4 regions of the Shewanella sp. 5S214 genome follow, and region 1 is predicted to be linked to each of the others. Evidence: predicted binding sites of a transcription regulator. Region 1 holds the regulator's gene; each other region holds the start of a gene.
What was found. Region 1 encodes sigma-54, which starts transcription at its own class of promoters, with help from an activator protein. Its sites were predicted from a motif close to GTTGGCACGNNNNTNGNNT; they were not measured.
Positions count from the first base shown of each region.

Region 2: the regulator sigma-54 is predicted to act here: its motif matches at 5,043-5,061, upstream of ACED29_RS05120 (DUF3192 domain-containing protein).
Region 3: the regulator sigma-54 is predicted to act here: its motif matches at 4,065-4,083, upstream of hmpA (NO-inducible flavohemoprotein).
Region 4: the regulator sigma-54 is predicted to act here: its motif matches at 2,672-2,690, upstream of ACED29_RS12925 (YccF domain-containing protein).

Region 1 is NZ_JBGOOV010000016.1:45,756-53,685, reverse strand. Features, by position in the region: gene lptC (LPS export ABC transporter periplasmic protein LptC) at 1-262, shown strand, start outside; gene lptA (lipopolysaccharide transport periplasmic protein LptA) at 249-830, shown strand; gene lptB (LPS export ABC transporter ATP-binding protein) at 827-1,558, shown strand; gene ACED29_RS12090 (RNA polymerase factor sigma-54) at 1,702-3,186, shown strand; gene hpf (ribosome hibernation promoting factor) at 3,211-3,498, shown strand; gene ptsN (PTS IIA-like nitrogen regulatory protein PtsN) at 3,501-3,944, shown strand; gene rapZ (RNase adapter RapZ) at 3,941-4,804, shown strand; gene ACED29_RS12070 (HPr family phosphocarrier protein) at 4,825-5,100, shown strand; gene mgtE (magnesium transporter) at 5,565-6,929, shown strand; gene ACED29_RS12060 (transposase) at 7,599-7,850, shown strand.
Region 2 is NZ_JBGOOV010000005.1:158,284-166,213, forward strand. Features, by position in the region: gene queF (NADPH-dependent 7-cyano-7-deazaguanine reductase QueF) at 1-305, opposite strand, end outside; gene syd (SecY-interacting protein) at 360-1,010, shown strand; gene ACED29_RS05105 (DEAD/DEAH box helicase) at 1,106-3,799, opposite strand; gene ACED29_RS05110 (Zn-ribbon-containing protein) at 3,814-4,587, opposite strand; gene ACED29_RS05115 (hypothetical protein) at 4,588-4,953, opposite strand; gene ACED29_RS05120 (DUF3192 domain-containing protein) at 5,113-5,496, shown strand; gene ACED29_RS05125 (DUF2789 domain-containing protein) at 5,532-5,768, opposite strand; gene ACED29_RS05130 (GNAT family N-acetyltransferase) at 5,946-6,575, shown strand; gene ACED29_RS05135 (DUF962 domain-containing protein) at 6,645-6,962, shown strand.
Region 3 is NZ_JBGOOV010000004.1:4,972-12,901, forward strand. Features, by position in the region: gene ACED29_RS03420 (ABC transporter permease) at 1-455, shown strand, start outside; gene mlaD (outer membrane lipid asymmetry maintenance protein MlaD) at 468-917, shown strand; gene ACED29_RS03430 (phospholipid-binding protein MlaC) at 917-1,492, shown strand; gene ACED29_RS03435 (PP2C family protein-serine/threonine phosphatase) at 1,503-2,660, shown strand; gene hmpA (NO-inducible flavohemoprotein) at 2,818-3,999, opposite strand; gene norR (nitric oxide reductase transcriptional regulator NorR) at 4,186-5,766, shown strand; gene ACED29_RS03450 (DUF1499 domain-containing protein) at 5,916-6,662, shown strand; gene ACED29_RS03455 (tannase/feruloyl esterase family alpha/beta hydrolase) at 6,808-7,930, opposite strand, start outside.
Region 4 is NZ_JBGOOV010000018.1:30,614-38,543, forward strand. Features, by position in the region: gene ACED29_RS12910 (LysR family transcriptional regulator) at 1-488, shown strand, start outside; gene ACED29_RS12915 (TIGR00266 family protein) at 660-1,448, shown strand; gene ACED29_RS12920 (EVE domain-containing protein) at 1,598-2,065, opposite strand; gene ACED29_RS12925 (YccF domain-containing protein) at 2,222-2,635, opposite strand; gene ACED29_RS12930 (1-aminocyclopropane-1-carboxylate deaminase/D-cysteine desulfhydrase) at 2,833-3,804, shown strand; gene ACED29_RS12935 (hypothetical protein) at 4,031-4,204, opposite strand; gene ACED29_RS12940 (ChrR family anti-sigma-E factor) at 4,927-5,613, opposite strand; gene ACED29_RS12945 (sigma-70 family RNA polymerase sigma factor) at 5,606-6,268, opposite strand; gene ACED29_RS12950 (LON peptidase substrate-binding domain-containing protein) at 6,428-7,018, opposite strand; gene ACED29_RS12955 (lipocalin family protein) at 7,077-7,586, opposite strand; gene ACED29_RS12960 (chemotaxis protein CheV) at 7,845-7,930, shown strand, end outside.

The DNA of each region.
Region 1 (7,930 bases):
AGGCCAATTGAATAAAAATACCAGCCAAGTCATATTAGAAAATAATGTTATTATTGATGCCATTAATATAGAAGAACCCCTGCAGTCACTCAGTACCCAAGCTGTTTCGGTGGATTTAACCACTATGATCGGCACCTCACAAGAGATGGTGTACATCAAAGGTAAAGGGTTTATTATTCAAGGTTTAGGTCTACATGCTGACTTGAATTCGCAAAAATTATCGCTACTCAGCCAGGTAGAAGGAACATATGAGCCACATTAATCGCCTCAACACTCACGCCAATGTTATGTTATTTGGCAGCATATTTTGCCTGCTGAGTTTACCTACCATAGCGAAACAAGGTGATCTTCAACAAGAGTTGAAAATTGCCTCAGTAAGCCAGTCTGCTGACATTAAAAATAATCAAATTGTTTTTAATGGTCCTGTTACCGTTACTCAAGGCACTATTAACATTAATGCTGATGAGTTACGGGCGTTTACTCCCGAAAATAGCACCAGTAAAAAACTCATCGCTATAGGTAACCCTGCAACGTTTTCACAAGAGTTAGACGACGGTCAAATTGGTACCGCCAGTGCCAACGAAATAAGCTATGATCTTGCTACCACTACACTGACATTGACAGGTAATGCCAAACTGGATCAATCTGGTAGCCAAGTAACTGGTAACCGTATTAAGTACAACATTAACGCTCAAGAGCTGATTGCTGAAAGTACTGGTACAGGGAAAGATCGCGTTATTACTATTATTCAACCTGAGAATTTCCAAGACGAGACTGCACCAAAGCAAAAGCTCCCTGAAATTCCTGTTAAAAAGCAGATCAAACCATGACCCAAATAACCCTAACGGCTGAAAATTTAGCTAAAAGCTATAAAACTCGTCAGGTTGTTAAAGATGTGAGTTTAACCGTTAAAACAGGCCAAATTGTCGGTCTTTTAGGCCCCAATGGTGCAGGTAAAACAACCACGTTTTATATGGTTGTCGGCTTAGTGCAAAGCGATAAAGGTCGGATCTTAATTGATGATGACGATTTAACCGCCGACCCAATGCATCTTAGAGCTCGCAAAGGGATTGGTTACTTGCCGCAAGAAGCCAGTATTTTTCGCAAACTGACCGTATACGACAATATTATGGCCGTATTGCAGACTCGTAAAGAACTCACTACCGACCAACGGATTGAGCAAGTAGAGCATTTATTAGAAGAATTCCATATCACCCATATTCGCGACAGCCAAGGCATGTCGTTGTCTGGTGGGGAACGTCGTCGAGTAGAGATAGCGCGCGCGCTGGCCGCTAATCCTAAATTTATTTTGCTCGATGAGCCTTTTGCGGGGGTTGACCCTATTTCTGTCATCGACATAAAAAAAATCATTCAACAGCTTAAAAACCGCGGCTTAGGGGTATTAATTACCGATCATAACGTACGTGAAACCTTAGACGTCTGTGAGCGCGCTTATATTGTCAGCCAGGGCAATTTAATTGCCGAAGGCACACCTGATGAGATATTGAGTAATCAACAAGTTCGGGCTGTGTACTTAGGTGAACAATTCAAGCTATAGTTACTTTACTGGCCTTTTAGTCTATCTAACTCATTTCATTGAACGATATCTAAATAGCGTTAAATGTCATTGATGTATGTGACAATCGATTACAGTTTTCGAGATTGTCATTTTTATGGAAATCATCTAGGGATAAGCGGTAAATGAAAGCGTCACTCCAACTCAAAATGGGTCAACACTTAACCATGACCCCTCAATTGCAGCAAGCGATCCGCTTACTGCAATTATCGTCATTGGAGCTACAGCAAGAAATCCAACAAGCATTGGACTCAAACCCATTGCTTGAAATAGAAGATGAGTTTTCTCAAGCAAAAGACTCAGTAAAAGAAAGTCGCGACCAATCTGACACCGACTTTAGTGACAACAGCGTGGTCAATATAGAAAAAGACACCTCAACAGTCGACACAGCAGAATCCATGACCAAAGAAACCATGGACGATTTAGCTATGGATACCACATGGGATGAAGTGTACACCGCCTCACCAATGTCAGGTTCAGGCAGTGCTAGCATGCGCGATGATGATATGCCATTCCAAGGTGAAACGACTGAAGGCTTATATGAGCATTTAGAGTGGCAAAAAAATCTCACGCCATTTTCTGACACAGATCGAGCAATTGCTACCGCGATCATTGATGCCATTGATGAACGCGGCTATTTAACCCAAAGCACTGAAGATATTCTCGAAGCCATGGGTGATGAAAGTGTTGAACTAGATGAAGTTGAAGCGGTATTAAAACGTATTCAACACTTTGATCCCGTTGGTGTTGCCGCACGAGATTTAAGCGAATGTTTATTCATTCAATTAGCCCAATATGCCGACACAACCCCACATATAGACAATGCCCGTCTGCTCATTAAAGACTATTTAGATTTAATTGCTGGGCGCGATTTTAGATTATTGATGCGCAAAACCAAGCTCAAAGAAAACGAGTTGCGTGACGCAATCACCTTAATCCAGTCACTTAACCCTCGCCCGGGCTTGTTAGTCACCGCTATTGATGACGAATATGTTATTCCTGATGTAACCGTACTAAAGAAGAATGGCCGTTGGGTTGTAGAGTTAAACCCGGACAATATGCCTAAAATTGGCGTTAATCAACAATATGCAGCCATGGCTAGAAGCAGTAAAAACTCTGCCGATAGCCAATTTATTCGCGGTCATTTACAAGAAGCTAAATGGTTCATCAAGAGTATCGAAAGCCGCAATGAGACCTTATTGAAAGTCGCCAATTGTATTGTGCAATTTCAGCAAGGTTTCTTTGAATATGGTGAAGAAGCCATGAAACCTATGGTACTCAATGATATTGCTGAAGCAGTAGAAATGCATGAATCGACTATTTCACGGGTTACCACTCAAAAATATATGCACACACCACGTGGGCTATTTGAATTAAAGTACTTTTTCTCTAGTCATGTCAGCACCGACGATGGCGGAGAATGCTCATCTACCGCTATTCGTGCTTTTATCAAAAAACTGGTTGCGGCAGAAAACCAGCAAAAGCCATTAAGTGACAGCAAAATGGCCCAACTGCTGGCAGATCAGGGGATCAACGTTGCGCGTCGTACGATTGCAAAATACCGCGAAGCGATGCTCATTCCACCCTCAAACCAACGTAAGAGTTTATAACCTACAAGGCAACGGAGGATTTTTATGCTTATCAATATGACAGGTAGAAATATCGACATTACCGAATCTTTACGTGAATACGTTCAAGGTAAATTTTCAAAGCTTGAACGACACTTCGATCAGATCAATAATGTACACGTTGTGCTCAATGTAGAAAAATTACAACAAAAAGCAGAAGCTAAAATCAACCTTAATGGTGCAGAGATTTTTGCCATGTCAGAAAGCACTGATATGTATGCTGCAATAGACGCCCTGATCGATAAACTCGACCGTCAGGTAATTAAACACAAAGAGAAGTATACAAAACACTAACGATGGAACTTTGTACCATTCTGCAGCCGGAATGCACTACCTGTGCCACACCGGGCAGTAAGAAAAAAGTACTGGAACTCATCAGCAATTTAGTCGCTGCCCAGTACCCACCCCTATCTTCGCAAGAGGTTTTTGAAAGCCTATTAGCGAGAGAGAAAATGGGTAGCACAGGTATAGGAAATGGCATTGCGATACCTCATGGTAGATTAACGACCATAGAGCATCCGATCGCAATATTTATTAAATGTGAAGAAGCCATTGCCTTTGATGCAATCGATAAACAGCCCGTGGATATTTTATTTGCTTTGTTAGTACCTGCAGATCAGTGCCAACAGCATTTAAGCACGCTATCAAGCGTGGCTCAAAAATTAAGCGATAAGCAAATATTGAAACAGCTTCGTAAAACTCACGACTCAACAGAACTTTATCGGGTTATTACTGCATGAAACTTGTCATAGTATCGGGACGTTCAGGCTCAGGAAAATCTGTTGCTCTAAGAGTATTAGAAGATCTAGGGTATTATTGTGTTGATAATTTGCCTTTACCACTGATTGGCATATTACTGGCTCAGCTCAAAGGTAATAACGATCTAGTGGCAATTAGTGTTGATGTACGCAACATTGCCGAGCAAGGTAAAGTCCTTCAAGATCAACTTGCCTTACTTGAACATGACACTGAAATTATTAGCTTCTTTTTGAATTCTAATGATAAAGTGCTACTCAAACGCTATAGCGAAACGCGTCGATTACACCCGTTATCTAAAAATCATATTTCACTGCAAGAAGCGATCATATTAGAAGGCCGTTTACTTGAGCCTATCGCAAAAATTGTTGATCATTATATTGACACCTCTGCCCTGAATATTTACGAATTAAGCGACCAAGTCAGGCAAATATTGTTAGGTAGTGTCGATAAAGAGTTAGTGATTAACTTTGAGTCTTTTGGCTTTAAACACGGTATGCCAACAGAAGCTGACTTTATGTTTGATGTGCGCTTTTTACCTAATCCACACTGGGAAATAGCACTACGACCACTCACAGGTTTAGACGAACCGGTACAAGAGTTTTTAGGTCGGCAACCTCTAGTGAATAAGTTTATCTGGCAAATTGAAAACTTATTTGAAACCTGGATGCCGCATTTAGAACGTAATAACCGCAGCTATCTGACTATCGCCATTGGTTGCACCGGTGGCCAGCATCGCTCGGTATATATAGCCGATCAATTAGCAAAAAGGTTTAGACATGGCAGTAAACATACAGTTAATGCTCGCCACAGAGAATTAAATTTAACTGATACTGACAGCTAACTGAGCATAGGATCGCGCTAATGATCAAACTTGAACGCCAAGTAACCATTTCAAATAAATTGGGGTTACATGCTCGAGCTGCAACAAAACTTGCTGTTTTAGCGGGTGATTTTGATGCCAGTATCACGTTAACTCAAGGCGATAAAAACGCCAGTGCAGCAAGTGTACTTGGGTTATTAATGCTTGAAAGTGGCATAGGTAAAATGATCACAGTAACAGCCCAAGGCCCAGATGCTGAAGTGGCATTAAATGCCGTATGTGATCTCATTAATGCTAAATTTGATGAGTCTTGCTAAATTATTTAGTGATACTTTCACTAATTACTGATCGTTAAGCCATCATCACTTATTTATTTCCATCTTTAAATGAAGTCGTCATACTAACCAAACTGCCACGATATTGCTGTTCGAAGGTTAACGATCAGTTCCTCGATAATATTAGCCTTTATATTGAAAACGCGCGGCGGATCCCCAGCTGATTAAGTATTCGTTCTCTTAAGAGATATTAGCGTTGTAGCCAATTTCAATCACGGTTCTCGCTTGACCAAACACCGATATAATCGGACGTTAATTTTTGTGTAAAGCAACATCAGCAGTTCAGACTTTCGTTTGGAGCAAGTCACTCAACGATTTTATTGCTGCATTTCATTTCTTGCCCGCAGATAACAATTCTTGCATCAATATGCCAAACAGAGAAACTGAAACTGCCCAAAACCATTACATACAGAATCATATTCGTATGACAAATAGGAAGTTGATATATGGGTAAAGAGTACCTAGATAATGAAATAACAGAACAACGACTCAATCAACTCGCTCAAGCGTTAGACAGTGGATTGTTTGTTCATGCTCGCAATATGTTACATGCAATGTCACCCAACGATGTCGCCCTCATTCTCGAATCATCACCACCAAAAAATCGACAAGTCTTATGGCAATTAATTGATCAACAATATGCGGGTGAGATCCTGGATGAATTAGGTGAAGAACTGAAAGATTCGCTCATCAGCAGCATGACACCAGAGAAACTCGCCCAGGCCACAATAGGAATGGACACCGATGATCTTGCTTATATTCTTCGCAGCTTGCCCGATGCGGTTTACAAGAAAGTACTCAAGTCAATGCGAAGCCAGGACAGAGATAGAGTAGAACAAGCACTGCGCTACCCGGATGATACTGCCGGCAGCATAATGAACACAGATACGGTTACCCTAAGACCCGATGTTAATATCGAAGTAGTGTTACGCTATTTACGTCAACGCGGTAATTTACCAGATACCACTGATACATTATATGTTGTCGATCGCCATGACCATGTTTTAGGTGGCGTCAGATTGGTCGACTTACTCACATGCGATCCGAGTGTCACAGTTCGCAGCATTATGGACACCGAGCTAGAAAGTATTCCGGTTGAGATGTCAGATAAAGATGTTGCGCAAAAATTTGAACGACTCGATTGGATATCTGCCCCTGTAGTAGACAGCCAAGCAAAATTACTTGGACGAATAACCATTGATGACGTTATCGATGTGATCCGTGAAGATGCCGAGCATTCCATGATGGGGATGGCAGGCATGGATGATGATGAAGATACCTTCGGCCCAGTGCTTAAAAGTACTCTAAGACGCTCTCTATGGCTAACCATCAATCTATTTGCCGCATTACTAGCATCATCTGTCAGTAATATGTTTGAAGGCACCTTAGAGCAATTTGCTACCATCGCAATTTTAATGACCATTGTGCCGAGCATGGGCGGCGTTGCCGGTAATCAAACCTTAGCGCTGGTGATCCGCGGTATTGCACTTGGCCATATTGGCCAAAGTAATTCACGTTGGTTAATCGGCAAAGAACTCGGCATTGGATTATTAAACGGCATTATGTGGTCTGTGTTGGTCTTTTTTGCTGTGTGGCTGTGGAAAGACGACATTGCGTTAGGCGGATTAATTGGCAGTGCTATGCTAATTAACATGACAGTTGCCGGCTTTGCGGGTGCCACTATTCCAATCATGCTCAAAAAGCTCAATATCGACCCAGCTCTTGCTGGAGGCATGGTATTAACCACAGTCACTGATGTGGTTGGTCTATTTGCATTTTTAGGCTTAGCGACGCTGTATTTAATGCACTAGAGTATTGCTCTTATCTCTTAACCCGAGTTGGGTTAAATAATATGCCGTCTATAAAACTGTCTACTTTAGGACTCTTTTGTGGGCGGCGGACTCTCAAATGGTCACGCTAGCCACAGATTGTCAGTCTGTTAACTCAGCACTCACCTCCCCCTTCTGATCATGTTCAAATCATCCATGTAAATATTAAATTCAATATAACGCCATCTTTATTTTGTCATTGAGGTCACCTTTTTCTGCCATATTTGTCATCTAAACTGCGACCTAGCGATAAGTTTGATAGCGATTCATCTGCAGAACTTATTCACCAAGTTAGTGCAATTGCACCAAACTAATCTGTCGGTAAAAAGTACCTAGGTTAAAGGTTTTAAATAAGACACTGATAAATAACAGATAAAAATATTTATCAAAGTTGGCACAAGCTTTCCATATAAGAACACATACCCACTAAGTGATAGTGTGATTTTACAAGTAGTCCTTGGTAGATGTAGGAGATAGCAATGAATAAAATAACCGGAAGTCGTAGCATTAAGTCAATAAATGTCATGGTAAATAATATCATTTCACAATGCCGCCAGAACATTTTTTTCTTAGCACATCTCGGTTGTAGCCAGTGGGATGAAGTGGAAACTCGCTCTAGTAAACATAAGTAAATTGGCAGGAGATTATTTCATGAATATGTCAAATGCGAGACAGTACCCAGTGGACTTACAAAAAGAAGTGATTAATGAAGTAAAAAATAATCAAAGATTATTATCTGACGTAGCAAAACAATATGGTGTATCGGCAAAAACCGTATACCAGTGGGTCAGAAGTAACCAAGTTCGCCAGACAGAAAGTAAGGGCGCAATCGTATCAGAAATAGCCTATTTGCAACAAAAGATTGCCCAGTTAAATCAGCAACTACATGCTATAGCAAGCTAAGGATCCATGTTTAAGAAAGTGTTGGAACGATCTTAAACAATAATTGAAATTCAGTTAACCGTTTTGGCAAGGATGTTTGA
Region 2 (7,930 bases), on a different contig from region 1:
CTATTCAAGTACAGTTTAAAAGACTTAGATTCAATCAAATTGACACTGTTGATATCTAACTGAACTTCCAAAATAGCAACAATAGGCTTGCCTTTGGCATTAAGCCAAGACAATTCATACCCTGTCCAAATATCGGTACCATGAAAAGGCAGTTCACCGCTTAATTCAATAGCATCTCGGTTAAGTTTACGAGGAACCCCTTGCAGCAGTGACGCGTCATACTCAGCTTGATAAGCAGTTGCACGGCCTAATGTTAGGCCTTTTAATGCTGCAGCGTCACTATAAGGGTCGTGATTGTGTGTCATCTAATCGGTTTCCGTGTCAAAATATGGTTTTATTATAAACTACGAGTGGCTTAAGTGTCTTGTTCATCTGCATTAGATTGCTTCATTAAAAAATATCTTAATTCTTATCAAGATACCCTATCTGAATTTCCGCGCTATTATCCTTTGGGCGAGGATTCGGTATGTATTCAAGGTGCATTTGATGCGAATAACGATAAAATCGTATTCTGGCAACCTGTTAAACGGGATGATACAGGCGACTTTAGTAATGTAGAGCATGCATTAAATATTCAGTTACACCAAGATATTCATGCATTTTATGGGCAATATTTTTCAGCGCCATTGGCGTTTACTGCATCGTTTGGCGAAGGTGAATTAATCCAAGCGTGGAATCAAGCTGACTTTGAAAATTTGCAACAAAATGTAATTGGTCATTTGATCATGAAGCAAAAGCTCAAACAACCAGCAACTTGGTTTATCGGCGTGTTAGGTGATGGTGACGAAATGCTAACCGTAAACAATGATGATGGCAGCGTATGGATAGAAATACCAGGCGAAAAACAAACTACTCAGATTGCACCATCATTAACTGAATTTCTGCAGCAACTCTCTCCGTTAATAACCCCACCAGTTAAACCCATAGAAGAAGCTGAGATTGTTGCTGAGCATCCTGGGATCTGGCTGCGGATCAAAACCATGGGACGACATTTTTTACGTAAAAAATAACCATCAGCAGTATTGAAATGCTCTTTTGAGTGTTTCAATACTTAATGCATCCACAGTGGTTAATCCTATAAATCATCCCCGCTTAGCTTTTCTTATCATGGTAATAACAGCGTAGACTTTATTTTATCAATACATGCTTGCTTATCGACAACCCACAGACCATAGCTTAATGGCAATATTTCAACTCCTGCTCTTTCAAATAACCTGTAGGTTGTCAGTTCGAAAAAATTAGCCCATGGTCCAGGAAAGCCAATAAGATCGATGGCAAGGTACTTGTTAGCATAACGACATAAAATATCTATTTCTGTGCCAACAATGGCATAACCCGGCCATGTTTCTATTTGTTGCTCTTGTAATGCTGCAATGATTTGTTGTTGAAATGCGTCTATTTCTGAGGTAACGCTATGCTCGGCATGAAAAGTGGTCATTGATGCTATATAGCGCCGCAGTAGATTATTTTCTGGCAATTGTGAGTCATCAATTGACAGGTATAACGACTGTTTTTGACGTGCTCTGGTAATGGTGACATTAAATACATCGGCCTTGTTTAGGTAGGCTGCTGCATGTTTACTGTTATTATCAATTGCAAACGAAATCAACATAATATCTCGTTCTTCACCTTGAAAACCAAACGGCGTAGCAGCGCGAATACTGTGTTTAATGATATCGGCTTGAGGAATATGCTGTTCAATCAGTGCGGCAATCTGTTCTGCTTGAGCGCTGAAAGGTGAGATGACTCCGATACTGTGAGCTATGCCAGTGTTATTGTCGGTTGTTATTTGAGCTTGAATATCAGCTAGGATGCATTGTGCTTCTTGATGATTTACGCCGGATGTGTCGCGGACCCCCTTTAGTCGATGAAGGTGCAAATGGCCTGAGCTAGTACAAGGTCGGTGTTGCATGACTTTTAATCTTGAATGATAAAAAGACTGATTACTAAAATGGATGAGTTCAGGTTTACTTCTAAAATGTTCATCTAGAAAGGCCAGCTCTTTATCGGTGTTTAAGGTTTTTAGGGCTAAATCTAAGATAGAATTATCTCGATAACTGATGGCGCTCTGGTTGTTTTCAGGCACGTTGTTTTTGCTTAATAATTGATTCTGCTTAGCTCTAGCTAAAAATGAATAGTGTTTTAATTGTTTGGTATCGCCAACAATCAGTGCTCGTTTTGCACGATATAAGGCCGGTAAACAACTGCTAATATTGCATTGCGTGGCTTCATCAATAATCACTAAGTCAAACATTTCACTGTTAAGTGGTAATACTTTGTGCAGGCTATTTAAGCTCACCAACCAGATGGGAAATGCAGCAAATAACTTGGCATATTCAATCTTCGCAAACTGGGCGAGTTGTTTACTGGAGGTTCGACTGCGTATTGCTTGGTTAAATGCTTGAAGAGACTTTCGGTGTTGGCTGACTAATGTTTTTAAGTTGTTTTTTTTAAGTGCATTGAGATAGTCAGAAGCAAGTGTTTCACGTTCAATGGTGCGTTTGTTAATGGTATCTAATGCATGCCATTGATGGTGCCATTGGTTTATTGATCCTTGAATAAAAAACAGATAAGCGCGCTTTAACCACTTCGATTGTTGTAACTCAAGTTGGTGCAACCGCAAGCCTCGGCTGATGGCTTTTTGGCTGAAAGCCATAAAACGATGTTCTAATATACCTAGCAATCGATTTAGCTGGTTAATTTCTTGTTCATTTGCTTTGGGGCTGTTGTCCAAGTCATCTGCAAAGTAACCGGCTAACAAATCAGCGGTATAGTCTTTTAGCTGCTTTAAAAAGGCTTTTTGTCCGGCCTTAATTGAAACATCGCCTAAGGTAAAGTTACTCGCCAATTTGTCTGCAATAACATCAAGGGCCACTTCATTATTGGCCACAATTAACACCGACTCTCCGCGAGCCATATGTTCCGCTGCAACGGCAGCAATAGTATAGCTTTTACCTGTGCCGGGTGGGCCAGACACACAACCTAGACTGTTGTTAGCGGCGATAGCGATAACTTTCTTTTGTGGGCCAGATAATAGTCCAGGCAAAAAGTCGTACTTGAGCTTCGCAGGTTTGGAAACCTTGTTCGACTTTGCCATTGTATGGTTAAAGAGCTTACCGATAGGGGCTGATAGCTGATTAGCATTGATGATAGTGTCTAATTCGTGAAGTACGCCGCGGCTACTTTTTGATCTTTCAACAAAAATTAACATGGAAATGGGTAATAAGCTGGGGATCTTTTTTGTCAGTGCTTTTTTGATGTCACTGTATTGAGCAAGCTTCGGATATTGGAGTAATTCAAGCGAGCTTATTTCAATATGATTATTACTAAAATATGAGGTCCAAAATGATGCGGAGCGAGTCTCTTCAGTAAAAAGCGATTCTGCTAGCGCATTATCTTCTGGGAGTAATTGTTGCAGTAAGGCTTCATTGATTTCAGTTTCATCGACTTGGGTAGAAAAATAGCAATTACCATTATCCTGCTCAATGGTGGCTTCGCTAAAGAGCAAAGGCGATACCACCGTTTTAAGCTCGCCTTTTATGGTGACTTTGCCGACAAACAAGAACCGTGCATACAGTAATACTCTTTCTCTTTGATACATTGCTACCCGTTTTAACATTGGGGCGGCAAATTCTTCGGGGATAGGTAGCCGAGGTAAAAAACCTGTGCCTAGTTCATCTTTACCTTGAAGAATTAAACGGTCTTCTTGTTTAAGTTTATTGACGTTCCAAAGATTAATGGAGGCACTATCTTCCTTGTAGCAATCTCGGTAATAAGAAATAATTTGTTTGTAACTCAATGAAGTAATTCCATTTACTGATGGTCCCAAGATATATTAGACACTATGCGGCATGGCTCGCAGCGAAAGTGAAACATGTCTAACAAAGGCTGTTCAAGTTTCCAATGATGTGAACCACAACGTGGGCAAGCTCGGTTCAATTCGCTTTCTAACGACTCACCACCGACACGATACAGATAATAGTAAGTTGGTATTTGCGTTAAAAACTCTATTCTGCCACGTAAATCCCAACCTCGTCTAAACAGGTCGCTGTCTACTCGAGTGATTTCATCTAATGCGGCAAATTCAGCTTTAGTGGCAGCCGCCATTTGTAGCTCATCACATGCTTGCCATTCTGTTTGCCATTTTATAATGCGTTTATGATCGCCATTGAAGGTCGCAGGTAATTGATACAGGGGGATTGGCAGGAGATTATCGCCATTACGTAGCGGTGAGCACATATGAACATAACTGGTATACAACACCTGCCATGATGGTGTCTCTGTGCTGCTAACTTCAGAGTTAATGTCTTGGCCGATGAACTTTTCTCTAGGAGCCAATAGTTTGGCCGCGGTTAATCCGGCTAAAGTGACCTTTACCCACGGGCTATGATAACGATTTGCCAGGCTGGTTTTTTCGGGTAACAACAGGCGAACTCTAAATTCACCATCATTAAAAGCGACGGCAAACTCCCTGCCTAAAATTTGTCCATTCGCCCTTAGGGCTTCAAGAAAAGCGTTGATGGCTTTTTCTACGGTATCAATTGTTGTGTCGGCAAAACATTCAAAGCGCAGTTCAGTAACAAACATCTATTGGTCTGCCTTATTAATAATGATATTGCTTTGAATGGCATTGTCTTGTAATTGATTTTCTAGCTGTTCGACTCGCTTAGTGAGCAGTGTGACGTGTTGTTGCAGACTCATGACCTGCTGAATAACATTGGTAAGATCCACGTTATTATCTGCAGGTTGGTCAGCCACAGCGACAATATCGGCTAATTCTGGTATGTGTTGCCACTCGGATTTTGGCAACGCCTTAAACTGTTGTAAACCTTGGATTAGGGTAGGCATTGGAATGCTATTTCCTAAACGGCTTTTAATCAGTGCCAAACAGGGAGTATTTCCATTGTTAGCAATCGATTTAGCCGCGGCAAGTACTTGCTCAATTGGACTCATTGTTGGTTAAATTCCTTAATTCGGTGGTGTGAGATTAACTAATTCTTATTAAATATAAAAATAAAGGCATACAAATCAGTATTTTATTTTTTGGCACGATTCTGGCTTAAAGGAACTGTAAATACAATGCGGATTTTATTTTAACAAAAAGGATGCAACATGAAATTAAAACTTATCACAGCAGGATTAATTATCGCCACATCAGTAGGGCTAAGTGGTTGTGTTATCAGTGTCGGTGATCATGAATCGGCTAAAAGTGCTGACTATTGGCAAGTTCAACAAGATAAGAATCGTGAACTGTTGAGCAAACTGTCTATGGGGATGACGAGTGATCAAGTGATAACTCTAATGGGCACCGCCGATTTCAGCGAAGCTTATATTAAGCCGACTGAAAACCAAGGGGAACAGTCTATCAAGGTCATGTTTTACCGAACGCAATGGGCGCAAGGCGATGGTAAAACAACCAAAGATGAATGCACGCCCATTGTGTTTCGCGATGATGTTTTAGTCGGTTGGGGTAACACCGCCTACAAACAAATCTGATGAGATAATGGCGCTGTTATAAGGTCAAAAATTAATTACATTTCAGCGCGCATCATTACGTCCAATTGGTCAATCACTTCTGACCATTGGGCGTCTTCTCGTAATGCCTCTTTTAAAAATGCTTTTTGGCCTGGATTCCAGCAATCTGCATCGGTTATTAACGTATGCTTAGCAAGCTTGTTTTGCATAACAAAGTCATCGATACCCACTTGATCATGCGGTAAACCTAGTTGCATAAATAAATGGCTAAGATCATTTGATGTAGTGTCCATTTAAAGGATTCCTTGTAATGGTGTGGTAAACAAATTCAGTATCAGCGTTGATGAGGTAAATAGCAAACAACTGGCAATGACAACCGCGAACAGGCTAAATGCGTAAACAAAACTTGTAGAATGTTTCAAACTTGTTAAGTTAGATTGAGTTTAGAGAGTCAATAACAAGGAATAAAAATGGACAATCACACCTTGGAAACTATTCGTGCAGTGTATTTGACCGCAGAAGACCTGAGAGTCGCAGCTTCCATTCTCTACAACGCATATCATGATGACCCCTATTTTATTGACGTGCTTGCTCAAGATGATGAACAACAATATGAGCAAAAGCTTCGGGCAGCCATCCGTGAAGAGTTAAATGAGTTATGGCAACAAGAACAAGCTTTAATCGGTTTATTTGATGGTGAGCGTTTAATCGGAATTGCGTGTGTCATTTCTCATCTCATTCCTCTGGGTGAGGGACGATATTGGCACTGGCGTTTCAAAATGATGCTGGGTACCGGATGGAAATCGACACAAGGATTAATGCAAAAAGAAACCTGCATTCTTGAACATCTGCCTTCTCAAAAGTGTGGTGTTTTACAATTTATTGCTATATCACCAAATGAGCAGCAAAAAGGTTATGGGGCTAAGTTAATTCAAGCGGTATTGAGTTGGTGTGATGAACAACCTGATCTCGATGGAGTAGGCGTGTTTGTTAGTCATCCATCACATCATCGGGCTTTGGTAACACAAGGGTTTAGCAGTATTGCTAACGTTAGCATCGGTAATATAGAAGGTGAAATTCTGTTTTACAGTAAAGTGTAAAGCCAGCGTAAAATAATTGAATACTCATCGGGCCATATCATTTGCGGATTATCAATTAAGGAGTGAATAGTGGAACCTAAACGTTATTCTTCATTTACAGAATTTTACCCATTTTATCTGTCGCAACATCAAAACCCTATTTGTCGAAGGCTGCATTATATTGGCAGTAGCATTATTTTGGTTATCATTGTGAGTACCTTGATTAATCAGCATTGGTGGCAATTATTGTGGCTGCCCGTTGTGGGTTATGGCTTTGCATGGTTAGGGCATTTTCTATTTGAAAAAAATAGGCCTGCTACATTCACTTATCCGCTTTATAGTTTGTGGGCTGATTGGGTCATGTTTGGGCAGATGATAATGCGCCTGTGGCGAAAATCAATCCGATAGTAATAACCTGCTCATGCTTTTGTAAGCCATATCCTACAAGCATGTAAGGGATCTTATCTAAAGTTGTCAGCGTTTAACGTCATTAATTATATTTAATATATAAAAATCATAGTATTACATGTTTTTTCTTGAGTGTCGGTATGTTAAGCATCTATTTCAATGATGTTGAGTGACTTTTCATCGAGCTGGTTTTGATTAGAATGTAGTTATCGAAAGCGAGTTATTTGTTGGTTTTCTTAGGATGAGAAATAAGACAATTAATGCTTAAGAATATCATGGATGTTATTAGGACACGCTCACGGATTGAGCATAAGCTCGGCAAATGGATAGCCGAATCAAGGATGAGTGAAAACAGTCATGCTGTTGACACAAGGATAACAAGGATAGGGCTGCAGGATGCAGCATGGATAGATTCAACGGATTGAATAGATTTACCGCTCAGTCAATGGATAGGCTGTTCAAAGGAGTGACACTCATGAGTTTGTTTGTATTACACAAATAGACAAGGAAATGAGAACAGGGAAAAGGACTGCAGGAAGCATGTTTACATGGATGGTGTGCAGGGAGCAAATATTCAGCAGGATGCTGACAAAAGTGTTAACGGGCACAACCTTATAACTTAAGGTTGTGCCTTTTTGCATCTAAAACTCATATTTGAGCCGCTACGGAATTCTATGGTCGGACTGGTTGATGATGTGCTAGGTTAACTGGCTTTAGCTTATCTAAATCGCTAATCTCAATATTCATAATAAGTCCTATCGATATCGTTCAGTTTTCGCGATGTTTTTATAATCCTGTGATGTAATTGAATACTTATTTGAACGATTATCTCGTCATCTTTGTGACACTAATGTTCGCCAATATGACCCAATATCAACTGAATCTGCTAATGCCTATATTGATACTCTCAATTTATCCCGAGGGCATGTTCAAGCATGTCATTGATACTCTGAAAATGCTGATGATTA
Region 3 (7,930 bases), on a different contig from region 1:
TAGGCTCTGCTACCTGCTCTGAAATTGGTATTATGCGCAATGAGCAGCAGTTTGATGCGCTTGATTGCATGGCGATTAACAGCTATCGCTATGTTATGTTGCCACGTTTACTTGCCGCGTTAATTTGTGTGCCTATCCTAACGGCAGTGTTCGACCTGGTTGGGATAAGCGGTGGTTATATCGTTGGCGTTCACATCCAAGGCGAAAACCCCGGTGCATATATTCAAGGTGTGCTGGATACGATTAGCTTTAAAGATGTGCTGGTTGGTCAAATAAAGTCGTTGGTATTTGGTTTATTTATTATGTGGATACCTTTGTATTACGGCTTTTACTTACACCTGAATCAAAAAAATATGGGCGCTGAAGGCGTCAGTAATGGCACCACTCAGGCAGTGGTAATGAGTGCAATTATTATGCTATTTAGTGACTACATCGTTAGCTCATTAGCACTATAACTCGAGGTAACAATGAAAAACAATTACGTCAATTTTCTCGTCGGCCTGTTTGTGCTGTGCGGGATTGGAGCCTTGGTATTTATGTCTGTTACCATTGGCGGGGCATCGATTTCTAATAGCGGTCAATATACCTTAGTCGCTAAATTTGAAAACTCTTCAGGTTTAAAAGAGGGGGCTTTTGTTGAAATGTCCGGTGTAAGGGTTGGGTTAATTAAATCGATTAAGTACGACCCTAAAGCGTATGAATCTGTGGTTACAGTGTCATTAGATAACAGCATTATCGTGCCAGATGATTCCGTCGCGTCTATTCGTACATCTGGGATTATCGGTGATAGGTTTCTTAAAATATCCAGCGGTGGATCAGACATCAATATGGAAGATGGTGATGAGTTTATTGATACAGAATCATCAATTAGCATCGAAGAATTAGTTAGTAAATATATGTTTAGTCAGGATAAATAATGAAATCGATAATAGCTTTAATCATAATGTTAGTGATGTCGTCTGTAGCTTTAGCAGCACAAGGACCGACAGATCGGGTTAAATTGGGTGTGTCAGATATCATTAGTATTGCTTCTGATAGTGCTTTGTCGGTTGAACAAAAAAAACAATCGCTCAGTGATGTGATTGAAAAGCATGTGGATATTCAAGCGTCTGCGCAACGCGTATTAGGTAAGTATTGGAGAGAAGCCAGCGACAGCGAAAAGCGTCAATTTATGGTGTTGTTAAAAGGCGTGCTAGTCGATACTTATATTGTATTGTTAGAAAAATATGATAATGAAACCGTTGCTTACACTGGCGAGACTATCAAGAAAAAAGTCTATGCAACGGTAGATACCGACATACATACCAAAGACAATATCATTCCAGTGTCTTACCAGCTTTATCAGCGCAATGATGAATGGAAAATTTACGACTTTGTAGCGGAAGGTTTATCAATGATCCGTACCTTTAGTAAAGACTATCAAAGTACCTTAAAGAAAAGTGGTGTTTCTGGTTTAAATGAAGCCCTTGCTGCTAAATTAGCCCAAAAGTAAGGTCTTCCCTTTGAGTATAGACAGAGCATTAGCTAATAATATCATTGATGAAACCTTGTGGTTTAAAACCACCTTGGCGCTGACGTTAACTGAGTTTAATTATTATCTCATTAAGAAAAATGGCCAAATTAGCTGTAATTTTTCATCCTTGTGTGATCAACATTACACTAACCTGTATAAACAGTTTCAAGCATTGTCGTTACAGCACAGTACCATTGAGATATTGCCATTAAATGATGATGGCAAGACGTCTTGGGCACTGCCTTTTGGTAAAGATTCGAGCTTATTTGACTGTATCATTTTGCTCGATTTGCCTGCCAATGTAGAGTCGCATCATGTTAGTGCATTGTATTTCAAGCTTTTATACCAGCTAAAAAGTTTTCAATTCTCTGAGGCATCTTCACAGCTCAATGCCGCTCAAGTATGGATCCGCGATGAGATAGAAGAGATTACCCGCTTACAACAGCTAATGTTGCCAGACAAAGGTATTGAACTCAGCTCCGTTAAAATGGCCTACACCTACAAAGCAATGAAAGGCGCTGGTGGCGATTATTTAGATATTGTCGATCTCGGCAAAAGTCGTCCTGACATTCAAGGTGATATAGGAATGATTATTGCCGACGTATCGGGGCATGGCCCAGCCGCTGCCGTAGAGACAGCAATGATAGATGCGATTTTACGCACCTTTGAGCCGAAGAACTTATCCAGTAGCTCTTCAGAAGTACTCAATTATATCAATCAACACTTTTTCACTAAAAAGCCCCGCGGCAGTTTTTTAACTGCCACAGTGCTTCGTTATAATTGTAAAGACAAAGAACTCATTTATGCCAATGCTGGCCATCCGCATGCGTACTTGAAAAAAGCCAATCGGCTGGTTGCTCTAGATCAGGGCGGGATACCGATAGGTGTACTGCGTGAGCAAAATTGGGATACCTACAGGGTTAGCGTGGATGTTGGTGATATCTTGTTTGTTTATACTGATGTTGTCATCGAAACTCAAAATGCCCAAAAAGAGCTATTCGGCTTTGATCGCTTAGAAAAAGCCATTAGTGCCGCCCCCGATGAACCCGAAGCTATGCTGGAGTATCTTGAACAGCAAATGAAACTATTTTGCGGTTTTTCAGAGTTTCAGGATGACTTAACCATGTGTGCTATCCAGTTTATTTAAGTTAATAGAGTATTTAATCATTGAGAAGATGAAGATTGGGATGATGATATCCCGTTTTAGGGCATCTCCAGTCACAGGTTTAATCTTTTTTATTAATAATTAAAAAGCCCTGAGTTAACGCTCAGGGCTTTTTCTATCTTACGGGTTTGTTGGCTGATTAAGCGCTTAATGCTTCAGTTGGGCCAAAGAATTCATAATGAATTTGGTTTTCTGGTATACCTAGGCTGGTGGCGATAGCTAATGCTGCTTTCATAAAGCCAGTCGGGCCAAGTAGGTAAAATTCTACATCGCGGTCTGCAGGCAGTTGCTCTGCAATCAATGATGCATCGATGAAGCCTGTCGCATGAGGTTGGCAATATTGTCCTGGTTGGCTGTAAACATACAGCGGCTTGATGTGATCATGGATTGAGGCAAGTTGATCAACATGGTGTTTAAACGCATGAACATCACTATTAAGAGCTGCATGAATAAAGCGAATATCGCGGCCTGAACCAGCTTCAGTATTGAGCATACTAATCGCAGGCGTAATGCCCACACCGCCGGTGAGTAAAATTAACGGTTTGGTATTATTGCGTAAAGTGAAATCGCCACTTGGGGCACGTAATTTGACTTTATCACCTAACTGAATGTGGTTATGTAAGTGATTTGATACCACACCATTAGGTTCACGCTTGACGCTAATTCTTAAGTAATCTTTGCCTGCCGCGTCAGATAAACTGTAGTTACGACGCATTGATACGCCATCGATATCATCAAATACTAAGGTTAGAAATTGACCGGCTTCAAAACTTGGCAAACCTTTATCATCAAATGGTTGAAAGTAGAATGAGGTAATCACTGAACTTTCAACTACACGTTTTATTAAAATAAACTCACGCTCGCCGCGCCAGCCACCAGTTTTCTGTTCGTTCTGTGTATAAATTGACTCTTCAGCCGCAATTAATATGTTGGCTAACTGACCGTAAGCTTTGGCCCAAGCATCAATCACTTCGTCTGTTGCAGCATCGCCGAGTACGGCTTTAATGGCCTGTAATAAACAGCTGCCAACCGCATCATATTGATGCGGCAATATACCTAGTGCGGTATGCTTTTGGACAATTTTACTGACCGCAGCGCTTAAATTACCTAGCTCATCAATATTGGCACCATAAGCAATCACAGCGTTAGCCAGTGCTTTAGGTTGAGTGCCTTTAGCTTGGTTAGTTTGATTGAAATAAGGCAATACTTCAGGATGCTGGGCAAACAGTAATGGATAGAAATGGCTGGTAATGTCATTGGCGTAAAGTTGTAACGCGGGGACAGTGGCCTTAATAATTTGAACAGTTGCAGTGTCTAACATTCATGATTCCTTTTTGGGGAGTAAATAACGATAAGCTTCAATCAATTACCTTGTATACCTTGACATTACACAGAACGTGCCAACATTTATCACACTGATTTTAAACATATAAATTTTATAAAGGTTAAATTGACCTAGATCAATAAGTGTGTCAAATTAACCTAAATTAGGTTTATTTGACTTATTATGAATATTGTTCCCTTTATCGACATTGTAGAAGACTTAAATCGTGACTTGATAAAATCGGAGCGTTACTTGCGGCTGATTTTAGCGATTCAACGCGCCATTCCGTGCGATGTTGTAGCCTTACTGAAGCTTAAACAGGATCATTTGGTGCCTGTAGCTGTGGTGGGCTTAAAGCAAGAAGCGTTAGCGCGACAATTTTCGATTAACCACCATCCACGCTTGCAGCAAATTTTAACTAACCCACACATTACCCGCTTCGATGCCGACTCAACACTGCCCGATCCCTATGACGGTTTAGTCGATGATGGCAGTGAACAATTGCACGTGCATGACTGCATGGGCAGCACCATTTATATCGATGGTAAAGCCTGGGGCGTTTTAACCTTGGACGCTATGCAAGCAGGTAGTTTTGATTCGCTTAATCCAACCGAAACCCGCGCTTATATTGCTGCTGTGGCCGCTGCGATTAGTACCAGTGAACATATTGAAGCGTTAGAAATTCAAGTTGAACGTAATCATCAAGTGGCACAGTGCATGTTAGCGACTGCAGGGCCGTCAAGTATTATTGGTAACAGTGGCGCAATTACGGATTTATTGTCAGAGATAAATACTGTTGCCGCCAGCGATCTATCGGTATTAATTACCGGGGAAACTGGTGTGGGTAAAGAGTTAGTTGCCAAAAGCATTCATCAACAATCACGTCGCAGCGAGCAACCGTTAGTACAAATTAACTGTGCAGCACTGCCAGAAAGCATCGTTGAAAGTGAACTCTTTGGTCATGTAAAAGGTGCTTATTCTGGTGCGGTAAGCGATCGTCGGGGCCGCTTTGAACTGGCCGATGGCGGCACATTATTTTTAGATGAAGTGGGTGAATTACCGTTAGCGGTACAAGCTAAGTTATTGCGTGCATTGCAAAATGGTGAAATTCAGCGTGTTGGTAGCGACAATATTATTGTGGTGGATGTCAGAATTATTGCTGCAACTAATCGTAATTTGCAGCTAGAAGTTAAAGAAGGTAGGTTTAGAGCTGACTTGTATCATCGTTTAAGTGTTTATCCACTGCCAGTGCCAGCCTTACGTGATCGCGGTAAAGACGTTATTTTATTGGCAGGCTATTTTTTAGAAAAAAGCCAACATCAACTTGGAGTCGCGAAACTGAGGTTGCAACAAAGCGCGATTAATCAATTAGCCCAATATCATTGGCCTGGCAATGTGCGTGAGTTAGAGCACTTGCTTAGTCGCGCTGCCTTAAGGGCCATTAGTGAACAAGGTCGTCATGCTAGTATTATTAGTATTAGCCCTGTGCATCTGGGGTCAGAGTTTATGGCGAGTCATTCTGAAGCACCACAGCAAACCGCGATGGAGAGTCAATCCACCAATGATTCAACGGCTACGTTATCCCAAGTGATAACCCAAGGACTGCGTGATGCCACCGATGAGTATCAGCGGCAAGTCATACAAACAGTATTCTTGACTGAGCGAGGTAACTTAGCTGCAGTTGCAAGGTCCTTAAAGCTAGATAGAAGTAATTTAATTCGTACCATGCGTCGTTTAGCGCTTGATCCTAATACGGGTGAGTAAAGCGAAACAACACTGGTTAAGTCAGTAAACGGTTCGAGCTTATCTTATTGAGTCAGAATATTTTTTGTTGTTTGAGAAATTTATTAGCACAAATTCAGGTCAATGTAAGTTGAGTGAGATAAATTAGGATTACCTAAAGGATGAATGTGATGCAAAAAAGCAGTTTAAGTAATATTGCGTTAGTGGTGGCATTGGTTGCAGTAGCACTTGCCGTATTAATGGTATTTGGATCGACAATAGGATTATGGGATCCCATAGTCGGCTTCATGGCCAGCCGTAATTACAATAACTTGCTGGGATATGTTGTCGTCGTGATTGGGTTAGTGGCATTAATTACCAGCTTTACCATTAAGCAAAACAGTCGTGCTAAAGGTAAAGGGCTTATCAATTCGACCATAGCGTTAGTGCTTGGATTAGGCATATTGGCGCCGAGTATTGTGGCATTGGTTATTGAGCCAGTTAAATACCCACCTATTCACGATATAACCACTAATACCCAATCGCCACCGCAATTCGAATTTTTAACTGACAGTCGTGAAGGCGCTAAAAACAGCTTAGTTTATGGTGGCCCCGAAATCGCTGCGCAGCAACTGCAAGCTTTTCCTAATATTAACCCTATAGTGTCAGACTTAACCGCTGATGCGGCTTATCAAAAGGCACTTATGGTTGCGGAGTCAATGGGTTGGACTATTGTCGCTCAAGACCCAAAGGCACGTCGTTTTGAAAGTACCTCAAGAACCCCATTTTTTAACTTCGCAGACGATATTGTTGTGGTAGTGTCTGTATTAGAGCAGGGTAGCCGTATTGATTTACGCAGTGTATCGCGGGTTGGAATCGGCGATCGCGGTGTCAATGCACAACGCATTCAAGAATTTAGCCTGCGGTTTGCTGAATAAATTAAGTCGCAGGTTTTAACAAGTAAAAGGAGCATAGAATGCTCCTTTTTACTTGTTAGCTATTAAATAAATAGGTGCCCAAATGCGTTACAGTGATGGATATCTTGTTCCACAATCTAGTGCGTCATTATGTGGCTTATTGTTTCTATTGCTCAGGAGTCACGCAGATAAAGTTAACTGCATCTTCCATGTTACCTGTACCGCTATAGGTTGCCACTTGTGGGAAAGGGCATAATGGTCTTGTCCGTGTTTTAGACCAATTAGCGGGTAACTCAGTATTTTCAGAACGAACAGAAGCATTTATGCTCTCAGGTGCTTGCCCTTGTTCTACCCATGCAACGAGAGAGTCAAGCATGTCAAAGCGGTCTGTAGCTAACCCCTTACCGCAATGGTTCATACCAGGGACTAAATATAAGCGAGCAAACTCGTCGGCTTGATTTTCATTGACGTTCTGCAAGCCTTTGTACCAGTTAACTGTATCGTTAGGTGAAAATACTGCGTCAGAAGTACCATGAACGACCATTATCTTAGCGCCACGATCTCTCAATACAGTCAGATCAGTTGGATTTGGTGGTGTCATGAATGTCATACCTGACTGGGTGTAAGTATCATCAATCGCATAAATACGCTCAACATCGGTATCCATATCAAAAGGCATCACAAATTCATATGCACCGAGTTCCGTTGAACCATTATAAGGGGTTGGTGCGGTTGAGAATATAAATGCCACCGCGCCTGGATCTCTCATCATCGCCATGAAAAATTCCCAGTTATAATAATCATTGGTGCCCATGCCCGCATCATAGGGGAAGTCTGAATAAATGGCCGCATCTGTATTACTATTACGTGGCCCAGACATAATGTTTGTCATTACTGACTTCTGCGCAGCAGTTAAACATGTGCCATCTCGGTCAGCTGGACAGGTTGGCACATCTCGATCTAAATCAAATGCATCTTGGCAACCATAAGTATCTTGTACCATTCCGTCGCTTGCGCCATCTAATGCGTCACATTGCTGTGCGACTTTACTTGAAACGAGTGCAAACTCTTCTTGGGTGAAGCCATTTTGTAAAGATGCGAGCACATTTTCGACGTCAATATCTACTAGGCTTGAATATTGCTGAATACCATAAAGCTGTGAAACAGCTGCTTTGGGTAAGTTGAACCCTGGGTTACCTACTAAGAAACCATCATATAAATCGGCATAGCGTGTTGCGGCAACCATGGTATGGCGTCCACCATTTGAGCAACCTCCAAAGTAAGAACGA
Region 4 (7,930 bases), on a different contig from region 1:
TGAAAGACTATCGTACCGGGCCCTCTTATCATCCTAAAGCATTGCCTACCATTACCAGTGTGCTGGTGGCATCATCACAGCATCCATTAAGTCAGCTTAAGAGGATTAGTTTGCCTGAGTTACAGCAGCATGTAGAGTTGACCATTGAAGATTCATCTCCTGGTAAACGTGATCGCGATGAAATGCAGTTTGGCGGCGATAAAGTCTTTTATTTGTCGGGCTTTATCATGAAAAAAAATGCCTTACTAAAAGGCCTAGGTTTTGGCTGGATGCCGGATTTTTTAATTACTGAAGAATTACATCAAGGACAACTTATTGAAGTAGATTTTATTGGTGGTAATAGGTTTAGTTTTACCCCACAACTAGTGTCAACTTTAGAGCGACCACTTGGTCGAGCAGGGCAATTATTTACTGAATTAATTTTGCAAGAATTTGCCCAATATCAGCAGCAGCAACAATTAGGGTTAAGTGGTGCTGGATTGGGTTAATCATTGGCATACGTCTGCAGAGCCATCAACAGATTTATTGGGCAGCCTAGCATAGTTAAAAGTTGTCGTGTTAAATTGCGGATCCTTTTGTTATTTTATAACATTGTTGCAGGGAAATTATTTAGCTTTGTTAGGCGACAACAATCAATCATAAATTTTTAAGGAATGAAAATGACCAGAAAATGCCATGAAGTAGATTATGAAATTATCGGTTCTAGTATGCAGCTTGTTGAAGTTGAACTTGATCCAAATGAATCAGTGATTGCTGAAGCAGGCGCGATGACCTATATCGAAGAAGATATTAGTTTTGAGGCTAAAATGGGTGATGGCTCTGAGCCTGAATCTGGTTTTTTTGGCAAGCTACTGGGGGCTGGTAAACGTGCCATTTCGGGTGAGGGGATTTTTATGACTCACTTTACCAATGAAGGTCAACATAAACGAAAAGTGGCATTTGCTGCGCCGTTTCCTGGGACTATTTTGGCGATCGACTTAGCTCAACATCAAGGCGAACTTATCTGCCAGAAAGACAGCTTTTTAGCAGCGGCTTTAGGTACGCAAGTGAGTATGAAGTTTAATAAGCGATTAGGAACCGGTTTTTTTGGTGGTGAAGGTTTCATTCTACAAAGCCTTAAAGGTGATGGTATGGCATTTGTGCATGCCGGTGGCACACTGATAAAAAAAGAACTGCGTGGTGAGACATTGCGAGTTGATACTGGGTGTTTAGTCGGATTTACGCCCGGGATTGATTATGATATTCAGCGCGCTGGTTCTTTAAAATCAATGGTGTTTGGTGGCGAAGGTTTGTTTCTTGCGACCTTGCAAGGTCATGGGACAGTATGGTTACAAAGCTTACCGTTTTCTCGCATGGCTGACAGAATTATTGCTCATGCACCATCTCGTGGTGGCAAAGATCAGGGTGAAGGATCTGTGCTTGGTGGAATAGGGCGGATGATTAACTAATCTGGGCATTGGCTGATCTTATTCATTTTCGTTCGCAGTTAGATGCTCAGACGATTTAGCGCTAATTGTCTGAGCCGTTTTTAGGAAGCGGCTTTTAAAAGAATAGTTACCTGTTAGCGACCAGCTGCCCAGTGGTTAATTCAAGGTTATTAATCTACGTTTGTTAGTTTCATAATATGTTGGTATTGCTCTTGTGTGACGGGCTGAACACTCAGGCGAGTACCTTTAGCCACTAGTACCATATCTTGCAGTAAGGGATCTGCCTTCAATTGCTTCAAGCTGACTGGGTTAGAGAATTTGGCCATAAATTGAATATGCACTTGCCACCAACGAGGTGCAGTGGCGTCAGATTTCATATCAAAATACGCTGAGCGGTCATCAAAAGCGCTGACATCAATTTGAGGTTGACTGCTAATGTTGGCTAAACCTACAATGGCAGGTACTTTGCAGCTAGAGTGGTAAAACAACACTAGATCACCCAATGCGATTTGATCGCGAATATAATTACGTGCTTGATAGTTACGAATACCTTGCCAAGCAACCGTTTGCTGCTCACACATCTGAAGATCATCAATGCTAAAGTCATCTGGTTCAGACTTCATTAACCAATAGTTCATGCGATTCCATTACTGTCATTAAAGAGAGTGAATTACTTTTCTGTGCTTGATTATGGCAATGTACACGCAGCTAAGACAATTAGGCAAATAAAAAGCCGATAGCACTGTGCTATCGGCTTTTTATAACAGCGGTCATTCAACCGTTATTAATGAATGCTAATAAGTCGGTTTGGCAATAACAGTTTGACCAATAGGGGTTAAACTTAGTAAGGCTAACTTAAGATGTTGTAACGCGAAAGGAATACCTATAATTGTTACAAAACAAGCCAATGCATGGACTAGATGGCCAATCGCAAGCCAAATACCAAAGCATAAAAACCATATAACATTACCTACTAAACCTAACGTGCCAGTGCCAATATCTTCTTGGCCTGAAATGTGTTTTCGGTTAACCGTTTCTTGTCCAAATGGCCAGAAAGCTAGCTCGCCAATAACAAAACATGCACGGCCAAATGGGATACCAATGATACTGATAAAGCATAATAGCCCCACCAACCACCATGCTAGGCCCATGATAAAACCACCCATAAGAAACCAAGCAATATTAAAGATTAAGCGTAAAAGTGACATTTTCAATCCTATCAATAGTCAATATTACTTAGAATATAGCGATATTCATGCCATCTTTTTAACTGTTTGATTATAATAGGTTAAATGTTAATTTTTTACTTTATGATTAGGTGTGTGTGATGAGTAATACAAATGAATCGATGAGATTTATCATTTTTTAGTTAAAATACTCATATTACAGTTGATTAAGGCAATGTATGTTTTCGATAAGCCCAGTACAAGCGATGAACTTTGATGGACGCAGCATCTATATTAAACGGGATGATCTATTACATGCTGATTTTAGTGGTAATAAAGCGCGTAAATTTTATCATTTCCTCCATCATGATTATTCACACGTTACCCAGCTAGTGGCATCGGGCTCGGCACAAGCCAACTCATTATACTCCTTGTCTGTACTTGCAAAGCTGCAAGGATGGAAATTTGATTACTATGTAAGTCATATCAACACATTCTTGTTACAACATGCTCAGGGTAACTATGCTGCTGCCATACAAAATGGTGCCAATATTATTGATGTCAGTCATTTGGCCGATGCCGAAAACCTTCAAGGTATGCATTTAGACGATGCGATGCAATACATTGTGTCGTCGCACCCAAATTACACAGATAAAAATCAATTACTATTTATTCCCGAAGGTGGACGTTGTGGGTATGCCGAAACCGGGATAACACAACTCGCCAGTGAAATTATTCAATGGGCTCAAGACCGACGACTAAATGAATTGATGGTATTTCTCCCCTCAGGTACGGGGACCACTGCGGCTTATTTAAATAAACAAATTATTCAACAACTGACTCAATTATCATTAACGGAAGTTTTTGCTATTGAGGTGTTAACTTGCAGTACTGTTGGCGGAGATAAATATTTACGCCAACAGTTTTCACAATTAGTTGATGAGATTTATTTTCCTAGAATTATTAATGATGGTCATAAATATCATTTTGGGAAATTATCACAACGTTGTTTTGATATGTGGAAAACAGTTTGCCAGTCGGGAATTGAATTTGAATTGTTGTATGATCCGGTTGGCTTTTTAGTATTACAACATTATTTAAATAGTCAGGCTGTCAGTGCCACCAATGTTCTTTACATACATCAGGGGGGAGCCTTAGGCAATAAAACCATGTTACCAAGATACCAACGAAAATTTCCTCACTCGGTTTGATCACACCAGTGCAGGATACATTTTTGCTACAAGGTATTGATAGTAAGAGAAATAGGTTTTTTAGATGGTTAACTTGGGGTTTAAAATTGAAGAGTAACTTGAAAATAAGCTAGTGAGCTATTCATTTTACTCTGTTTTAATAAACATCGGTAATTGAGAGGAGAATACCGAGAAATGAGTTTATTAAATAACAGAGTAAATGATTAACGCAAAGCGTTAGGGGGGATTACTTATTAGCTGATAATAACCATTTCATGAAGTTTATTGCTTCAATACGCTTTGAAAAGGTTTTTTTGTTTTTACCTAGGCTGTCGGTAAAAGCAATTGAGTTTTTGTTTGACGAAATAGAATTAACTGGAAAGCTAACTGAAATTTCGTGTCCATTAATGTTGTATGACATTGGCCACACTCCTTCTATATATTCACCCATTAGGTGAGACAATTGTTCAATAAAATATCCTTGGCATTTTTTAGTGTTGCAAAAGATTAATGTTTCGAGATTTAACTTAACCTATCTTTTACTCACTAATCAAGTGTTGTTATGTGAATAGTTGATTAAGGTCTAATTTGTGTCTACAACTTTTATGTTGCCACATAGCCTAAAATCACAGTAATACATACAGCACTTAATTTGTAAGTTGAACATAGTTTTATGACAATAAGATTACGCCAATAGAAATTATCATATCAACAGAAATCAATTGAATTTAAAACAATGTACAGAAGCTTGTCTTGGGTTTATTTACGAAGTGAAGTTGAGCAGACTTACAGGTAGGTAACCAAAATTAACAAGAAAACTAAATCTGTGTAGATAATATACTGAGTGTTTGCATATGGCAATAGTCTTTTTCAATTTTTAATCAAATTAATGTGCTTTTCGATTAAAAAATAGCTAATCCTAATGGCATTACTGGTTATTCATAGGATAATTTCACTGCGTTATACAGTTTAGCTCATAAAAATGGATGATGAGGTACCTCATCATCCATCTTCTAAATCATTCTTTTAGAAGAAATTAAACTAATAATCTAACTTATGCCGCCATCATCAGCTAAGTGATAAGTTGGCATACGTAAGCTATCTTTGCAGCGAGCAGTAAATAACTCGCAAGGATATTGATATTTAGTAAATTAGATCACCAATTGGATTTAGTAACTTACTTATACCTTTAGTGAAGTATAAGGGCGCATCTACTACGGTGTAACACAAACAACCATCAATTGTTTTAGGTGAATGTTGGTGCGCTTTATCAAGCAACATAAAATCACCTGGTTTATAAGTGTTATAGCAATCGCTAAACTCTCCTGCCAGTAACAAGGTTAACTCTGCACCTTTATGGGTATGCTCAGGTATTTCACCATTAGCAGCAATGTGTAACAAACTCGCTCTTGCTTGCGGCTCTCCGGTATCAAGTCTTAAACGACTCACTTTACCAATACCTTGCCATGATGCATTGATTTGATTGCGAAATGCTCTTGGTAAAGAGTAATGCTGACCTTTGATGTTGACACTGTTATCTTCTGTCTTGTCGATATTCGTCGGCTGCTCGGCCGCTAATGTATCTAGAGTTGAATTTAATAACTGGCTCAATAATGCGTCTAACTGATCATTATCTTTACTGTTAGCGAATTGTGGTGCTACTGCCGATTCAAATTGCTGTTCAGACATGGCAATTGTCATCTGGTCAAGCTGCTGTTGGCAATGCTGACAAAACTCAGCATGGGCAGAGATTGCAATCGACATGGACAGCGGTAATTCGCCTTTAGCATGGAGAGACAGCATGTGCTGGTCAGGGTGGTAATTAATCATAGTGTTTCTCCATAAAGCTTTTCAATTTTTCTAAACCTAGTCTAAGTCGAGATTTAACCGTTCCAATTGGAATATTAAGTTTGTCTGCAAGCTCTTGTTGAGTCAGCTCTTGCATATAAATACCTTGTACTACTTGGCGTTGTAAGGGAGGTAATTCCTCTACATGCTGCAATAAAGAAGCCGACAATAAGAAGTCATTGTCGTCATTTTCTGCATCATCAGATTCAAACAATGGCCAAATGTCATCACCAAATGCATCTTCGCGGTTATGTTGCACTTTGCGAAGCATGTCAAAGCATTGATTACGCATTATGGTGAAAACCCAAGTGCTTACAGCTGCTTTATCTGCATTATAAAGATGTGCTTTGGTCCATACTCGAGTCATTGTCTCTTGCACTAAATCCATTGCTAAGCCCTGTTGACTTAAACGCTGTACGCCAAAAGAATTAATTTTAGGGCCAAAATGCGAAAAGAGTTTGGCAAAAGAAGTCTTGCATCGATGATTAGCGACTTTCATCATTAATGCAGCGAGTTCATCTGCCATTGGATTTGGTTCGTCTGATTTCATAGCACCGCTTCGTTTAATTAGGGATCTCTGTGCAAGATGTCCCTTATCATAACGATTTTGTGCGCTTTGTGATTGAATATTTTCCATTATTTTCACTCGCATCCAATAATTACTTCATTAAGCATAATTAATTATCTTATCCATGCAGTTGCTAATGTGGCCTAAAAAGACATTAGCAACTTCATTGACAAACAATAGCTATAATCATGTATACGAAAGCTCACTTAATTAAGATCACTCTTGTTATTATTTTATGATATCGAATAAGAATGATTTAGCTAATTGGTGGTCATGACTATTTATACACTGATATTTTTGTTTTGAACTCAATGGGATAATTTCAAGCCAACGCTGGCATACCCAAGACATATCATTAAAACTTTCTTCAGAGTAATGGGCCAGATGCTGCGGATACTGCTGTAAAATTTGCTTTAACGTTTGACTCAGTATTTTATCTTTTTTTCGGTTAATCTTATTGCTTTGAGCCGGTTCAATTTGTTGTTCAATGATATCGCTTGGCCAAGAATCAATTAAGCTGACGTCACCTCGTTTCAAACCGTCATCATCAACGCTAATGTGGTTAATGGTGAAGGTTTGTTTTCCTTGAACACTGATACCTAATAAGCCATCGTCAAGCGTCTCAAAGTCAATAATTTGGGTTAACGTACCAATAGGTAGAATGGTTTTTTTATCATCAGCCAGCATACATAAGCCAAACCCAATACCACTCTTTAGTGATTCAGATACTAAGCGTTTGTATCTGGGTTCAAAAATGCGTAATTGGGTATATCCCTGAGGCAATAAGCAAACGGGTAGTGGAAATAATGGGATATTCATAACGGCACCTGTATCAGATATAACAAATAAACTTACTTAATGTACGTGTAAAAAGAGCTTAACGATCATCTTTTAATGCGCCTTGATCCACCCAAATTAGATTGTTGGTGTTAATCCCCAATGCTGAGAGTTTGTTTATAAAACCTTGTTTGGTGTTGGAGTTAATCACAGCTGTTCTTGAGAGGATCCATGCATATTGCGCGTTAGGGCCAATGACTAGAGCATCGGTATATTGACCATTAGGAGCTTGGATTACGTCATGTATTTGGTATGCGCCATAAAAAGGACCAAAAAATGACACTTTAAGTAAGCCTTGGTCACTTCCATCAATAAAATAAGCTTTACCATTAGCTTCATCCCATTGCTGTTCATCTTGTTTAAATCCACGGTTAGTCACCACAACCTTGCTTCCTTGAAGTGTATATTGTGCGGTCACATGGGACATATTTCGCTCAAATGAGTGATCGAGGCGGGCGATTTCATACCAAGTTCCTAAGTACAGATTTAGTTCAAACGGTTTTACAACAGTGACCGGTTTATCGATTAAGGTACAAGCAGATAAACTCATTATTGAGAGCCATATGCTTAAGTGCCTCAGAGGTTGGGTGATATTTATCATGTATAACCTTTGCTGAAAGTTTGCGAGATGCAACAGCTTGCTTCTCTAATAAAATATGATACGAATTAAGGACGCTTTTTGATCTTGTTTAAAGGTTTTTTCTTTTTTTGGGGGATAAATCTTGTTTTAACACTGTTAATAAATCTTTTTTAAGTATAATTAGCGTTAATAATACATTTTTACGTTGTTTGTAGGTGGGACTCGTCCATGAGAAAAGTGCTCGATACGGTTGATCAAAGGACTAAGCTAGTTGGCGAAAATCGTTTAGAACTATTGCTGTTTCGCATTAACTC